Regions from separate parts of the Lysinibacillus sp. G1-3 genome, predicted to be linked through region 1. Evidence: predicted binding sites of a transcription regulator. Region 1 holds the regulator's gene; the other holds the start of a gene.
The links. The regulator Rex, encoded in region 1, represses fermentation and respiration genes when NADH is low (regulators of the CRP and FNR family bind a similar motif). The targets are predictions, from matches to a motif close to TTGTGAAATATTTCACAA.
Positions count from the first base shown of each region.

Region 2: a site for Rex is predicted at 1,348-1,365, ahead of ACVYAD_RS21260 (cytochrome ubiquinol oxidase subunit I). Genes of this name have one in related genera too.

Region 1 covers NZ_JBWHYQ010000033.1:26,741-30,321, forward strand. Annotated here, with positions in the region: gene ACVYAD_RS24270 (CPBP family intramembrane glutamic endopeptidase) at 1-237, shown strand, start outside; gene tatC (twin-arginine translocase subunit TatC) at 341-1,162, opposite strand; gene ACVYAD_RS24280 (twin-arginine translocase TatA/TatE family subunit) at 1,180-1,365, opposite strand; gene ACVYAD_RS24285 (redox-sensing transcriptional repressor Rex) at 1,596-2,231, opposite strand; gene ACVYAD_RS24290 (ABC-F family ATP-binding cassette domain-containing protein) at 2,457-3,581, shown strand, end outside.
Region 2 covers NZ_JBWHYQ010000023.1:30,671-34,251, forward strand. Annotated here, with positions in the region: gene ACVYAD_RS21250 (thioredoxin family protein) at 1-17, shown strand, start outside; gene ACVYAD_RS21255 (diacylglycerol kinase) at 143-1,060, shown strand; gene ACVYAD_RS21260 (cytochrome ubiquinol oxidase subunit I) at 1,615-2,961, shown strand; gene ACVYAD_RS21265 (cytochrome d ubiquinol oxidase subunit II) at 2,958-3,581, shown strand, end outside.

The DNA.
Region 1 (3,581 bases):
AATTTCTGGATAGCTGGTATAGTAAGTGCCATTTTCTTTGCTCTTATTCATATGGACTTCTCACATATCTTGCTTTATACAATTTGTGGATTGATCTTTGCCTTCTTATATCACAAAACAAAACGCATTTGGACGTCCATTATCGCCCATGTCATGCTGAACGGTTTTGTGACACTTGTACAATTGTATGCAGAACCATTGCAAAAGTTTCTTCAAGAACTAGAAAAAATGCAATAAAAATCAGCGGGTGTTTAGACACCCGCCGAAAAGAAGTTAAATTTATCTGTATCTATCACGACGAAAAAGCTCGATGCTACTAATTAGCATCGAGCTTCTATTATTATTGATTCAGTTCTTCGATTTGACGTCTCTGCTGTTCAAGTGCCTCTTCTATCTGACGTTTTTGCTCAGCTTCTTGTTCTTCTTTCATTCGCATTTCCTCTGATTTTAAGTATTTCTTATAGCCAATACGAGAAATCATAATGCTAATTTCATAAAGAACAAACAATGGTACTGAAACCATTAAGTGCGAAGCTAATTCAGGTGGCGCGATTAGTGCAGCACATACAAATAAACCAAAGTATGAATACTTACGAATACGAATTAGTAACTCAGGAGATAAAATCCCAATACGTGAAAAGAACAAGACTACAATCGGTAATTGGAAAAGGAAACCAAAAGGTATTGTAAGCTTAAATAAAAACGAAAAATATTCATGTATGCCAATTGTTTGTTGAATTTCTAAATCGTTTGATAAATTCATCATAAACTTTATGACATAAGGGAATAGTAAAAAATATGAAAAAGACAGCCCTGCTAAAAACAATAAAAATGAATACGGTATATAGCTTAAAGTCGCTTTTCGTTCTACATCCCTTAATCCCGGGCTAATAAAAGCCCACAATTGATACATCAATACCGGTGAGGATAGGATAAATGCTATTAAAAAAACTACTTGGATATAAATTGCAAGTGGTGTTACTACATCAAATGCATGGAGCTCTATATTGTAATTCGCTCCAGTACTTTGAAGATATTTAACAAGCGGCTTTGCAACAAAGAAGCCGCCAGCCATAGCTAGAACAAAGAAAACGGCAACAATGAAAAGCCGTTTTCTTAATTCTTCTATATGTTCAATGACAGTTAGATCTCTTGGATTCATTCCTCAAACATCCTAACTTACTTATCTAATTCTTTCTTTTTCTTGTCATCATCATCTTCGTCGGCTAAACCTTTAGTAGCATTTTTGAATTCACGTAATGTTGAACCAAATGCTTTACCAAGCTCTGGTAACTTTTTAGGACCAAAAATTAGTAATGCGACAATTCCGATAATAATGAGGCTCATAGGACCAATACCACCCATTAAAGCCACCTCCTCTTTATATCCATCATTTTAACGCATATTTCGCCATTTTGCTAACTAATTATATGTGAAAGTTTTTCGTCATTCTCTCAATTTTATACTTACTTCATTTAACAGAAACTGTGAGCTATGCTATCAATTATGCCTAGGTCTAATTGCGTCCTAAGGCTTTAACTTCTTTCAGCGGGCGTTTGTACACCCGCTGAAAGAAGTTAAATTATGTACAATGATCACTCTTCCTGATTACGAATTAAATAAATAAGCGCCTGCAACTCTACCGACAAATCAATTGTTAAAAGTTGCATTTTATCTGGTACAGTAATACGCTCTGGCGTAAAGTTCAAAATTCCTTTTGCGTTCATCACTGCTAATCTATCAGCCATTTTCTGTGCAGAGCGTGGTGAAACTGTTAAAATTGCAAGTTCCGCTCCATATTCCGCATATTTTTCTTCCAATAAGTCAGGGTGAAAAACAGGAATATTGCTAATCATTTTCCCTTCTTTTGGGGCCTTCGAGTCAAATGCAACAACGATATGAGTATTGTGGTTTTTTTGAAAATTATATTTTAATAAAGCACTACCTAAATTCCCTACACCAATTAACGCAACCTTTGTCGCTTCATGTTGATCGAGCGTTTGGCTAAAAAATTGTAAGAGATGCTGCACATCATAGCCATATCCCTTTTTCCCAAGAGCACCAAAATAAGAAAAATCTCGGCGAATAGTTGCAGAATCAATTTTCATCGCTTCACTTAGTTCCTTCGACGAAATGCGTTCCATGCCTTCTTGTGCAAAGTTTTGGATAAAACGATAGTAAAGAGGAAGTCTTTTCGTAGTGGCTTGTGGAATTTTCAATTCTTGTTTCAAACTTTTTCCTCCTTAAAATGTATCAAGTTCTATTTATGATACAGACTTTATATTTCTAAATTTATAATATTCACTGGAGGATTTCCCTTTATTTAATGGCGCTTTTACGCCACTAAATAAAGGGAAATCGTTTCAATCTTACATGACAGCTTGGAATAAGTAAAGCATCGACATTGCAAGCCAATCGCTCATCCATTACACTAAGGAAGAATTGAGGTGTCAAGAATGATTGTTTTACAGGTCAATCAACTATATAAATCCTTCATTGCAGATGAAATTTTAAGTGGCGTAAAATTAGAAGTTCAACATCGTGACCGAGTTGCATTAGTAGGTCGTAACGGTGCGGGTAAATCCACTTTACTTAAAATTATTGCTGGTCAAATGTCATATGACTCTGGCGATATTATTATCCCGAAAGGTATACAAATCGGATACTTAGAGCAGCATGCTGGTTTAAACTCGACATTGTCGATTTGGGATGAAATGATGACAATTTTTGAGCCGCTTATTGCCCAAGAACAAACGCTACGGTCATTAGAACAACAAATGGCCGACCCAGCTGTTTATGAAAACCCTACTATATATGCAAAAATAATGTCTGAATACGATCATTTACAGCATAATTTTAAGGATGCGGGTGGCTATCAATATGAATCGGATACACGATCTGTGCTTCATGGTATGCAGTTTTATCCTGAGGATTACCAAAAGTCAATTAGCTCACTATCAGGGGGACAACGGACTCGGTTAGCACTTGCTAAGCTTCTTTTAAGTAAGCCTGACCTATTAATCCTTGATGAACCTACTAACCATTTAGATATTGAAACCCTTTCTTGGTTGGAATCATATTTAAAGGGTTATGAAGGGGCTATTCTAATTGTTTCCCATGACCGCTACTTCTTAGACCAGGTTGTTTCCATTGTCTACGAAGTATCTCGTCATCGCGTCACAAAATATACAGGCAATTATAGTGCCTATTTAGATGAGAAAGCGAAAACTTATGAGCGTGATTTGAAGCTATATGAACGTCAGCAAGATGAAAAGGCCAAGCTTGAGGAATTTATTCAAAAAAATATTGCTCGTGCTTCTACTACAAAAATGGCACAAAGTCGTCGTAAAATGCTCGAACGAACAGAATGGATGGACTCTCCAGAAGGTGATGAAAAGTCAGCAAGTTTCGGTTTTACAATTGAACGTCAAAGTGGTAACGATGTATTATCTATCGATGACTTAACGATAGGTTATGGCGATAAGAAAATATCAAGTGGCATCACACTACGCACTTTCCGAGAAGATCGCATTGCACTTGTTGGACCAAATGGTGTTGGTAAATCCACTTTATTAAAAACC
Region 2 (3,581 bases), on a different contig from region 1:
AAGCTGCATTGCAATAATTGTAAATCACAAGGCTGCATGTCAGAAAAATGAGGACATGCCTTGCTATTGTTGACTTCAATGCAACAATTAAAAGAATAATTCGTTGGAAGAAATAGAATCTTATGAAGCAGGAAGGTATGTTATGAAACGAGCAAGAATCATTTATAATCCTACATCTGGGCGTGAAGTGTTTAAAAAGCATCTACCAGAAGTATTGGCAAAATTAGAGGTAGCAGGCTATGAGACATCTTGTCACGCAACAACCTGTGAAGGCGATGCGACCATTGCTGCAAAAAATGCAGTAGAACGTGGCTTTGATATAATTATTGCAGTTGGTGGAGATGGCACATTAAACGAAGTTGTTGCAGGTGTAAGTCCATTTGAGAACCGGCCGAAAGTAGGTTTAATTCCGATGGGCACAACGAATGACTTTGCCCGTGCTGTGCACATTCCTCGAAATATCGAAGCTGCCGTTGACATTATTATTAAAGGGGAATCGTTACCAGTAGATGTTGGTTTATTAAATGGGGAACGCTATTTCATCAATATTGCTGCTGGCGGACGTATTACAGAATTAACTTATGAAGTGCCGAGTAAAATGAAAACAATGCTAGGACAGTTAGCTTATTACTTAAAAGCAGTGGAAATGATCCCATCGATTAAAGCTTCTCACATGCGTATTGAATACGATGGCGAAGTGTTTGATGGGGATGCCATGATGTTTTTATGTGGTTTAACAAATTCGGTGGGCGGCTTTGAAAAACTTGCACCAGATGCAAGTATTAATGATGGCTACTTTACTTTAATCGTATTGAAAAAAGTAAACCTGCCTGAATTTATTCAGCTTGCTGCGATGGCATTAAGAGGCGAGCATTTAAATGATGATCGTGTAATTTATAAAAAGGCAAGTGTCGTCAAAGTATCTACTGAAGATGAAATTCATTTAAACCTAGATGGTGAGTATGGTGGGGACGCGCCTGCAACATTTGAAAACTTAAAGCGTCATATTGAAATTTTTGTTCCACTAGCAGATATGCGTGAGGAAGACCGTATCCAATAAACATAAAAAGGACTCTGCTTAATTTTAGGTAGAGTCCTGTTTAATCGAATTTTTGTGGAGATTAATGGTTCATCACTTAAAGTTGTGAGTAACTTTTGATAAAACGTTTACTATGTAAATAAGTTGATCTTCGTTACGGCTGGACGCCCTCAGGAAGCTCTGCGCGAAAGCGAAGCGGCAGCTATAAAGCGCCAAGTCGGAACGGAAATCAATTACATGTTTTGGTGATGATTCATATTAATGGGTTAAAATTCATATATATGAACATTATTATCCTTTAAATGGTATTGTGAATGAATTAAGAAAAATGTTTGGCAAATGTGAGTATAATACTTGAACAAAATTTGAAACCTTTATAATAGGCCGAAAATCCGGTCCATTATAAAGGTTTTTTTCGTTGCAATAGTGGAAAATGGGGGTAAGGATAAGGGAAAGGAAGTGTTGCCGTTGTATAAGTCACAGGAAAGAAAGCTCATTTGGCTAAGCTTTGGTGTTGCAATTATCATGCTACTTTCCATACTTGGAAGAATATTTGGAGGTTAGGGGGCAATGAAATGGTGAATGAATCAGCAGTCTTTTGGAGTAGAGCATTAACGGAGCTAACTTTATCGTTCCATATTATTTATGCAACGATTGGTGTTGGTGTCCCATTAATGATTATGATCGCACAATGGACTGGGTATAAAAAGAATGATGAGCACTATATTTTAATGGCAAGACGTTGGGCGCGCGGCTTTGTTATTACAGTTGCCGTCGGAGTTGTAACAGGGACAGCAATTGGCTTACAGTTGTCTTTACTATGGCCGAATTTTATGCAGCTTGCTGGCCAAACGATTGCATTACCACTTTTCATGGAAACGTTCGCATTTTTCTTTGAAGCCATCTTCCTAGGCATCTACTTATATACTTGGGATCGCTTCGATAGTCAGAAAAAGCATATGCTACTATTAATTCCGGTTGCTGTTGGTGCATCGATGTCAGCTGTGTTTATTACAATTGTCAATGCGTTTATGAATGCACCACAAGGATTTGACATTGTAGACGGACAGCTTGTAAATATTCAACCTTTTTTAGCGATGTTTAATCCAGCGATGCCGACAAAGGTAGCACATGTTCTCGTTACAGCCTACATGACGTCCGCGTTCGTATTAGCATCTATTGCAGGATACCGTCTACTTAGAGGTTCTAAGCATATATACCATAAAAAATCTTTACTACTACTTATGAAGATTGGTTTGATTTTCTCTATTGCAGCGGCGATTATTGGAGACTTTTCAGGAAAATATTTAGCTGAATATCAGCCTGAGAAATTAGCTGCAGCTGAGTGGCATTTTGAAACGGGAGACAAAGCTTCCCTTATACTCTTTGGTGTATTAAATGGTGAAGAAGTAAAATATGCTATTAAAGTACCTTATGCTTTGAGTGTTTTAGCACATAATAATCCAAATGCAGAGGTAATTGGATTAGATCAATTTGCAAAAGAAGATCGACCACCACTATATATTCATTACCTCTTCAATATCATGGTGTTTATTGGCATGTTCATGGCACTCGTTTCACTGCTTTACGTAACCGGGAAAGCACGTGATTGGCAGTTTATTCATACGCGTTGGTTTAGATGGATTGTTGTGGCAGGTGGACCACTTTCCATTATTGCAATTGAAGCAGGGTGGTGGCTTGCAGAAGTGGGACGGCAGCCTTGGATATTACGTGGATTAATGCGAACACCAGAAGGAGCCACAACGAGTAACCATGTGGATTTAATGCTGGTGTTGTTTGCAGGTGTGTATATTGTATTGGGAATAGGAAGTATTGTAGTTTTAGTTCGTATGTTCAAAAAGAATCCAATTGAGCGTGAAATAGAAGATCGCCATGAAGAAAAAGGCGGTGACATCTTATGACATTAGAAATTTTAGGTATTTCAGTTCTATGGATTTTCCTATTTGGTTATGTCATCGTAGCTTCAATCGATTTTGGTGCAGGCTTTTTTAATGCCTACAGCTTACTCATCGGAAAAAATCACATTTTAACGAATATTATTAAACGCTATTTATCACCAGTTTGGGAAGTTACTAATGTCTTTTTAGTATTCTTCTTTGTTGGGATTGTTGGATTTTTCCCACAAACAGCTTTCTATTATGGAACGATTTTACTTGTTCCAGTTAGTATTTCGCTAGTGCTTCTTGCGATACGAGGCTCCTACTATGCATTTGAATCATATGGCGCGCGTGGACATATCGGTTACACGTTAACGTATGGTATATCAGGATTACTCATTCCTGCCTCACTCTCTGTTGTATTCGCGATTGCTGCTGGTGGCTATGTTGATCTTGTTGACGGGCAACCAGTCTTGAATTATTGGACGTTGTATAAGAGCCCGTTTGCTTGGAGTATTGTCGTGTTGAGCATTGCAGCTGTACTTTATATTTCAGCCGTGTTTTTAACTTGGTATGCACATAAAGCAAAGGATCGAGAAGCTACAAATTTAATGCGAAAATACGCACTTGCTTGGGCAATACCG